DNA from 4 places in the Calderihabitans maritimus genome. Region 1 is predicted to be linked to each of the others. Evidence: riboswitches for the same ligand, from Rfam matches in the RefSeq annotation. Region 1 holds a riboswitch; each other region holds the start of a gene.
What was found. A riboswitch is a leader RNA that binds a small molecule or an ion and turns the genes downstream of it on or off. The one in region 1 is predicted to bind cobalamin.

Region 1 (2,198 bases):
AACCCCACTCAAGCCACAGGTTATTTTTTCCCCTGGCCTCCGGACGCAGGAAACGCTGCTTTGCCGCTTTCGCCCACGGCGAGAAAGGACTTTCTCCCGCTTCTACCAGCGCAATGACCGCTAGGGCTTCAGACATCTCGGAACCGGCATTAAAACCACCGTCTTCCTGCTGCCTATCCAACAGCTCCTGGACTAAGTTCCTTCCGGCAAAATTCCGGGGATCCCGCCCGGCAGCATTGAGTACCAAAATAGCTTTTATCAAATCGCCGGTTGTACTGAGTTCCTTTTCCGCCAGGTATTCGAGATACGTTTTACCCGTGTTTCCCTGTCGCAGATCGCCCAAGTCTACCCCGGCTTCCGCTAAAGCCAAAGCAATCCAGTCATTATTCCACTCGTCATTAAAGGAACCGTTATCAACCTGCTGTTCGGCCAGGTAACTTACTGCCCTGGCAATGGCCTCCCAGTCGTCATAAATGGTAATCTGTACTTCATCATAGACCTCTCGGTATACCACTCGAATAACCGGCTCTTCCATGAGCTGCTCAGTCCCGAGTCTTAAATGGAACTCTGGCTCCGTAAAGGACAATTTCTGGCCATTATAATACCATTCTAAACCGGAATAGACTTCTCCATAGACACTATCGTATACTTTTGCCTTCACCGCTACCGTGTTATCACTTAGATACTTTGCTCCCTCCGGTGGATGTACTATATCTACAGAAACTGTTCCCCAAGCTTCGGCAGGCAACCCCAAGCAAACAATCACCATCCCTGTAAGAAATACCGTTAACAAATTTATTGCTCTTTTGGTATTTATAAATTTCAAAAATTTCATTTGCTTTCACCTCCATAACCCTAATAAAAAATTAAAAACCCTAACCCTTGGCAGGTTAGGATCTCCCAAAAATTGTCCCCTCCTTCCCACCGAAGGATGTCAACAACCAACCGCCAGGCAGGTCTCCTGACTCGCGCTTCACCTTACTCCCTACGCCTTCCCGGATCAATCACCGGTGGCCTTGTGTAGGTTTCATCCGCGCTCACAGTAGCGGGGGCTGTAGTGGATTTTCACCACTTTCCCTCTTAGCCCTTACGGGACCTGGCAGTTTATATATACTTTTACAGAAGTATAGCTAAAAACGTCAAAATAAACAAATCCTGTAAAAACCGTTCTATAACCCTCTAACCCTTTATTGTCTGAATATTCCAGCAAAAACTCCTCGTAACTCCTATTAGCTGCTAATTTCTTAGAATACTTCCTTTCTTACTAACTACCATTTAGAAGTTTTAAGATTATAAGGCCCAAGATTTTTACTCCCTGCAGCAGAGCATCTTTGCGGAAAGTCATCTGCGGATGATGAAGCCCCGGCACCAGGTCACAACCTAATCCGATCATAATTGATTTTAGCCGTGGCAAATGATAGCTGTAAAAATGAAAATCTTCTCCGCCAGGAGTAATAATAGGGGGAAGAAGGCCGTCTTCTCCCATAACTTCTCTAATAGCCCAACGAGCCTTCTCCAGCATCTCTTCATCAACCCTGGCGGCAGGAACATAAGCCAGTTCTTTCATATCAACCTGAGCTCCTACCGTACCCGTAGCGGCCTTTACCGCCCTCTCTACTTTATCTCTTAACTCAGTCATGGTTTCATTATTCTGGGCTCGCAAATCGATCGTAAAAAGAGCCCGGTCGGGTATTATATTATGCGCTTCACCGCCCGCCTGCAGCCGGGTAACCTTGGCGGAAGCAGGCACCCGGGGATCAACCGAAACTGCGTTAATAGCATTTATCACAGCTGCAGCAGCATTTATAACATTAATACCTAGGTGAGGCCTAGCACTATGGGAGGCCTGTCCGTAAATAGTACCTTCTAAAACCAGCGAGGATCCGTGCAGGACAGCCGGAGAAGCCTGTCCGTATCGGGCTTCTTCTGCCGGCCGAAGGTGAATGCCTACCAGGTAATCTACGTTGTCCAGAAACCCCTGCTCTATAAAGCACAGAGCACCCGCCGCTTTCTCCTCCGCCGGCTGAAATAAAAAGCGTATCTCCCCCGGCGGGTAAAATCCGGAGCAGGAAAGAATTTCTGCCGTACTCAAGACCATAGCGGTGTGGGCATCATGCCCACACGCGTGGACTGCAGTTTCCTCCTGGCCGTCATGATACAAAAGAGCATCCAGATCGGCCCTCAAACCCACCGCAGGC
Region 2 (2,198 bases), on a different contig from region 1:
GTCTCCCCGCCCCAGCGCCGCCAGACCCGGGCCCAGTGGTATCAATGTGCCCATCAAGCCCAAAACAGGACCTAACCTGGCAATCATATCGGTTTTTGCCAGAACTTTGGCTGCTGCCAATTCTTCCTGGCTTAACAGCTTTTCCGCCAGTACCCGCCGCACTATTTCCCCCCGGTAAGATTCAGCCAAAAAGGCAGTCATCACCGGTTTAAAAGCCGCAGGAACCGCTCCAGTCTCTATCAATTCCTGCCAGTTGGGGTTTTGCGGCAGCGTGGCGATAAACTCAGTAATAGGTTTAATTCTTTCTCTCCTGCGCTGCTGGAATTCGGCCACCAGACCACCCAGGTGGAACAAGGCCTGGATTAATAAGATGATCAACCCTAAAATGCAGGGAAGCAATAAGCTTTGCGCAATTATATGTAGTATTTTACCCAGATATTCTGAACCGGGAAGTATCACCACTTGTCCTCACCTCTTTGATTACTTTCTTCTGGCTTAAATAGCCCCAAAAAATGATTACTGTCAAGCCGGCAGCTACCAGGGCCAGGTGAAAGGGCGATTCCACCGTAATGGGTCTAAAATCCGTTTTCATGGACTTGACTATGTTAGGAATAGTCAAAGCAAACAGCAAAGTTATTGACCCTAATAAGAACAGGATGCGGTTAAAAATGCGATGGGGGTCATAGCCGGTTAAGCGGATTATTTGTCGCACCCCCATACCGGTGGCCAACACCAGCATTCCAAATAATATAGCCGTGTTTCTTCCTAAAACAGAAACGGTGATGCCCGCCGCCGGCGCCATTATGATTATCCACAAGACCAGGGCCAGCATGCAAAAAGGGCACGGTAATAACCCAACCCCATATGTTCGCCACGAAATCGTTTTCTTCTGGTCAAAACCGGTAAAACCCGGCTGCTGTATCGACAGGTAGATAAGGATCACGGCCATGGCCAATCCCCCCAGAAATGTATATCTCTCTATCAGGTGGGCCAGTACCGGCCCGTGGTCGGTAAAAAGCGCCGTTAGGGTATAAAGCCCTATGCCCAGACCGGCTGAAAAAAGAGAAAGAAATGATGCTGGTAGCCCCGAACTGCCAAGAATCAAACCCGTTTTAAGGCCTAACAGTATTACGGCAGCCACCAGTCCTCCATAAACCAAACCCACGTAACTTCACCTCCCTGTCGGTATTCTCAAGCAACGCCAGCATTGCCGGTATGACAGGGTTCGCGGAGATAATATATATTAATCAAAAAACTCTGCCCCGATGGAGCAGAGTTTTCCTGCAAGTGTGATCTAAGGATACCACCTCCCTATCCATCGTAGGTCAACGGTGTGTCGGTACGAGCAGGTTTCCTGGCTCAAGATCATAGCTCCCTCACCCCTTCCCAGGGTGGCTTTAGACCCCAGTGGGATTACGTGAGTTCGCTCCCTTTCACAGTGGCGGGACCGCGTCAGATTCACACTGACTTCCCTTGCGTTCTACTTTTTCAAGTAGAACTACCCGTACCCGCAATATTCAGTTTTAAAGCATTATATCAAAATATTACCATTACGTCCAGGCAAAAACTTAGTTGCGAAAATTTGGTTGCAGGCCTTCTGAGTGAGTTCCTGTATACCTTTTTCAAGTTCGTAAAAGTCGTGGCATTCATTAATTAATTTGATTAGGCCAGAAACAAAAAGAAGGACTGCCCCCACTTGTGGCGAATATTTAACATGAAACCTCAACTCCTTTCGATTTGTTTTTAGGGGTTTTTTGGGGTGAGGTCTCTCTTCTTTTCTAGGGGACTATTCCCCTTCCGTTACCTACTAAAATTTTATACGGCCAAAACCTGTTCTGATATATTTATGTTGTTTCCCTAGCCGGAAGCCTTGCCCCATGCTGGGGAAAATTCATCCCAGAGCATATTTATCAATAAAATACTGCATCATTCAAGAGTGTCGAAAATCGCACCGTCCCTTACTATTACTATTTAAATTTTACGCTAACGTATTCTTCAAAGCATTCCAGGCACACTGTTTTCCCATCCTGCCTCCTTGCCCGGGGCTCCATGAAATACTCCCCGCATTTCTCACATCTAATTGAATCAAAAATACGTGCCTTCCGAAGGGTGTTTATTTTTACACTGTTAACCGTGCATATTTCTTCAACGGGCCCTTTCAATAATTGCTCAATCATCTTGTCTTGAATCCGTTTAAA
Region 3 (2,198 bases), on a different contig from region 1:
TTTTCTGCTCCCGGTAGTCCTCTAGCCAGATCCGCAGCATGGGCGGCAATACGAGCAGCGATCACCCCCTCTCGCACCTGGTTTATATCGGGAAGGCCAAGATGTTCGGCTGGTGTTACGTAGCATAGAAACTCAGCTCCTGCCCAGGCACTTATCGCACCCCCAATGGCAGCGCTTATATGGTCGTAACCAGCAGCTATGTCGGTTACAACGGGACCGAAAACAAAGTACGGAGCCCCCTTACAAAGACTTTTTTGCAAAGTGATCGTTGCCTTCAGCTGGTTGAGAGGTACATGGCCCGGCCCTTTGACCATTATCTGAACACCTGCTTCTCTAGCCCGTCTCACGAGTTCTCCCAAGATCACCAATTCCTCCACCTGGGGGCCGTCCAGAGAATCTGCAAGACACCCCGGCCTCATCCCATCGGCAAGGCTAACCGTAACATCGTACTTGCGGGCAATCTCGAGCACCCTGTCGTAGTGCTCATAAAGCGGGTTTTCTCTCTGATTATGCAACATCCACCCTATGAGATGGGAACCTCCGTAACTTACCAGAGGATCAATTCTACCGTCCTTTCGGGCCCGTTCCACCACGCTCATGGTAGTACCACAGTGAAGGGCCAAAAAATCAACCCCATCGGCAGCTTGGCGCTCAATAACTTCGAAGAGTTCTTCAACTTTCATCTCGGTAGAGGAACCATATTTTACACTTGCTTCGGCCATGGCCTGATATAGTGGGAGAGTTCCTACCGGCGTCGAAGTTGTAGCAAGGGCCTCCCTGCGCATGGCATCAATGTCCCCGCTTACGCTCAACTCCATAATGGCATCGGTTCCCGCTTCAACAGCCGCCTTAATTTTTTTGACTTCAACCCCAATATCAGCTTGATTTCCGTAAAGGCCTACGCTTGCACTTACCTTAGTACGCAACCCGTTACCTATCCCTACCGGAACAACATTAGGGCGCTGAAGATTACGGAGTATAACAATTTTACCCTCGGCAACTCCCTGTCCTATAATTTCCGCACTCACCCCTTCCTGGTCGGCAACCTGTTCCATTTCAGGCGTGACTATCCCCTTCCGGGCACTCATTAATAGCGACATTAACATCCCTCCTTTGGTTTTTAAAAAAAATAGTCCTCAACCCGAAGGTTGAGGACTTTACCATCATCCTCAAGCGGCTGTCGGCAAACAGGCAGGTCTCCTGGCTCACGGGTCATTGTTTTCCTCTCACCTTCCCAGGGTAATACCCCAGTGGTAACCCGAGGAAACTCTCCCGACTACAGTGGCGGGACCGCGCCGTTTATAGAATCATGTAGACATGATTCTACCCGGACTTCCCTATTCTCCCCCTCAGGGGCACCTGCTGCCTCAAACCTTATGATTTTGTTCGGATTTTATATTCTATATATATTTAAAAAATCCTCCCAAAATTGCAGATTTTTTATTTAATTTTTGAAATATTTAGTCAGATATTATTTTGCAGGCGATATACTGGCATTTAACGTTTAAAACGCATAGCATGGATATAGGTAAACTAGGCAGGAGGTGTAACTGTGGTAAATAATCAACGGCCGCCTTGTCCTAGCGGACGATACTGGAAGATTCGGCATGGGGACACTCTGTATAAAATAGCACGGCAGATCAACAGCACGGTTGAAGCCATATTGCGATTGAATCCAGGTCTTGATCCCAGAAATTTAAGGATCGGACAGTTAATATGTATTCCTGGTTCACCACCGTGCCCTTCAGGAATATACTGGGTAGTCAGTGCCGGTGACACCCTGCAGAGTATCGCGCAGCAGGTAGGTACCACCGTGCAGCGGTTAATAGAGCTTAATCCAGGCATCGATCCTGACCGGCTACAAATCGGCCAGCAGATTTGTTTGCCAGGATAAAATTGAAAAGGCCGAGTAAGGATTTGGCACCTCCCAGTTCCAGTAATTATCAGGTTTGCACCCAAATTATAAAAAACAAAAAAATTAATAAACATAATAAAGGATTAATGGCTTCTTTTGTTGAAGTTTATAAAACCTCAAAGAATGGGCTTTTTTACAAGAAATTAATTGCTTGACCTGTTCATTAAACCAAGACTTCTAGTTGGGAGGGTAGATAGTTGAAATTACCTAAATTGCGTATTGGTAATTTGATTCCAAAATTCCCCATTATTCAAGGCGGTATGGCCGTACTTGTTTCCACTGC
Region 4 (2,198 bases), on a different contig from region 1:
GACCACCGGGGAGTAAATTCTACATCCTCTACCGGCAGGTCTAATCGGATCCCGGCGGGGGTATCAATACTAACCCTTTCTACTTTCTCCTGGCCGAACAGCATCATAACGGCTGCTTTAGCCGCCGCTGCCGCGCAGGAACCGGTACTATACCCTTTCCTGGTTTTTTCTCGCTTCTTGCTTCTCAATTTTCTCTTCTCCTTCACTTTGAACAACTTGTCCAGCAATCTTACCCCTTAATTTTTAAAGGGATACCAGAAACTAGAAAAAACACCTCGTCGGCAGCCTCCGCTACCATTTGGTTGGCTTTGCCGATTAAATCCCGGTAGAGCCGCCCCATGGGATAAGGCGGCACCACTCCCATCCCCACTTCGTTGCTTACCACGATGACATGGCAAGGGCTTTCTCGAGCGGCTGTTATCATGTCATCTATGGTATTTAGGATCCGGACTTCATTCTCTTCGGCGGTTTCTTCTGTTTGGTATTTGTTCTCTTCCTGCAGTAGAAGATTAGATACCAGTACGGTCAAGCAATCCAGTAAGATCACTTCAGTCCGGGGACCCTGCTGTCGAATTACTTCGGCCACCGCTAAGGGTTCTTCTATGGTGACCCAGTGGGCCGGTCTTCTGGCTTTATGGGTTGCTATTCGTCGTTTCATTTCTTCGTCCCTTGCCTGAGCAGTTGCCAGGTACACAACCTTTTCTCCTAATTCGGCCGCCATCCTTTCAGCGTAAGAGCTTTTTCCGCTACGCGCTCCGCCGGTAACGAAAATAAGCTTTCCCCTGACCACAATAAAGCACTCCTTCAGATAACAAAAAATCCCCGCCTTCGCCAGAAAGCTGGGGATTAGAATTCTCTACTGCCCTAAACCTTTCACGCGAAGGTATCAGGCATTTAAACAGGCAGGTTTCCTGGCTTCCGGATCATAACCTTCCCTTCCGCCTTCCCGCCCTGTCCGGCGCTCAATCCAACACCTACTCTCCTACTTGTTCATAATTCATCCATTAAATGTAAATGCCACTTATAAACCATCTCTTAAGTAAGCACTGCATTGAGTGCCGGACCGGGCAGTGGCTAGCTTGAAGGAGGTTCCCCGGTCACAGTGGCGCGACCGCTCAGGATTCTCACCTGATTCCCTTTTAACCGACAACCGGCACCTGTTTAAAAACCGATTATTCAGATTTTACCAATATTATAATCGAGGCTCGACTGTTTTGGCAAGGCTTTTTTTACCCAGGATTATTTTGATTCTCGACAAGTTTCATTTCCAGTTCCCTTATCCTGCGGTTTTTCTGCCATAAAGAATGGGCGTAACGAACATTGGTTCGCAACAGTCTTCTATTCTCTTTTTCTAACCTCTCTTTAAGTTGGCTTTTTTCTCTTTCTACCTTTTCCAGCAGATTGATTAAGACTCTCCTGCTAACCCGTAAATGATTTACCCTCTCTTCCAGCTCCTGCAATCTTAGCTTCATACTTTTGCAACGGGGACAGTCCATCCCTACTCACCTGCCATTGACCTGCCTTAATAACAGATTATTCAGCGGGTACCTGTTTCAGTCCTCTAATCTGTCCCGACGTTCGATGAAGGGTTTAGAAGCTATAGGCTTTGGCAATACGTGCTACCGCTTCGCGAAGTCTATCCTCTTCACATACAAGGGCCATTCTTACATACCCTTCTCCTCTTTCACCAAAAGCAATCCCAGGCACCACCACAACTCCGGTCTTCTGTACCAGATCAATGGCAAATTCCCTGGAAGAGGTAAAACCCGGAGGCAACGGAGCCCAAACAAACATAGAGGCCTTAGGTTTCGGCACTTGCCACCCAATCTCCCGCAGACCATCCACTAAAACGTCCCTACGCTTCGCATATTTGCTTACCATTCCCTTAACCCACTCTTGGGAACCGGTTAAGGCGGATACGCCTGCTAACTGAATTGGTTTGAAAATCCCAAAGTCTATGTTGGACTTAATCAGCGACAACGCTTTGATTACGTCCCGGTTCCCGGCTACAAAACCAATACGGCATCCAGCCATGTTGTAGGTCTTGGAAAGAGAATGAAACTCAACTCCTACCTCTTTTGCTCCCGGAACCTGTAAGAAGCTGGGCGGCCGGTAACCATCAAAAGCCAACTCGGAATAAGCTAAATCATGACATACGACAATATCATACTCTTTAGCAAAATCGACAACCTCCTGGA

Region 2: linked by a shared signal. The riboswitch ahead of KKC1_RS07385 (DUF2162 domain-containing protein) and the one ahead of KKC1_RS04260 (S-layer homology domain-containing protein) in region 1 are both predicted to bind cobalamin.
Region 3: linked by a shared signal. The riboswitch ahead of thiC (phosphomethylpyrimidine synthase ThiC) and the one ahead of KKC1_RS04260 (S-layer homology domain-containing protein) in region 1 are both predicted to bind cobalamin.
Region 4: linked by a shared signal. The riboswitch ahead of cobU (bifunctional adenosylcobinamide kinase/adenosylcobinamide-phosphate guanylyltransferase) and the one ahead of KKC1_RS04260 (S-layer homology domain-containing protein) in region 1 are both predicted to bind cobalamin.

Annotation. Positions count from the first base shown of each region.
Region 1 is NZ_BDGJ01000033.1:3,341-5,538, reverse strand. Features, by position in the region: gene KKC1_RS04260 (S-layer homology domain-containing protein) at 1-835, opposite strand, end outside; cobalamin riboswitch at 935-1,115, opposite strand; gene KKC1_RS04255 (amidohydrolase) at 1,265-2,198, opposite strand, start outside.
Region 2 is NZ_BDGJ01000084.1:10,881-13,078, forward strand. Features, by position in the region: gene KKC1_RS07380 (MotA/TolQ/ExbB proton channel family protein) at 1-462, opposite strand, end outside; gene KKC1_RS07385 (DUF2162 domain-containing protein) at 428-1,165, opposite strand; cobalamin riboswitch at 1,328-1,521, opposite strand; gene KKC1_RS07390 (FmdE family protein) at 1,968-2,198, opposite strand, start outside.
Region 3 is NZ_BDGJ01000010.1:9,862-12,059, reverse strand. Features, by position in the region: gene thiC (phosphomethylpyrimidine synthase ThiC) at 1-1,100, opposite strand, end outside; cobalamin riboswitch at 1,174-1,378, opposite strand; gene KKC1_RS01665 (LysM peptidoglycan-binding domain-containing protein) at 1,553-1,894, shown strand; gene KKC1_RS01655 (NAD(P)H-dependent flavin oxidoreductase) at 2,113-2,198, shown strand, end outside.
Region 4 is NZ_BDGJ01000018.1:82,654-84,851, forward strand. Features, by position in the region: gene cbiD (cobalt-precorrin-5B (C(1))-methyltransferase CbiD) at 1-188, opposite strand, end outside; gene cobU (bifunctional adenosylcobinamide kinase/adenosylcobinamide-phosphate guanylyltransferase) at 230-790, opposite strand; cobalamin riboswitch at 885-1,176, opposite strand; gene KKC1_RS03125 (translation initiation factor 2) at 1,230-1,496, opposite strand; gene KKC1_RS03130 (LL-diaminopimelate aminotransferase) at 1,591-2,198, opposite strand, start outside.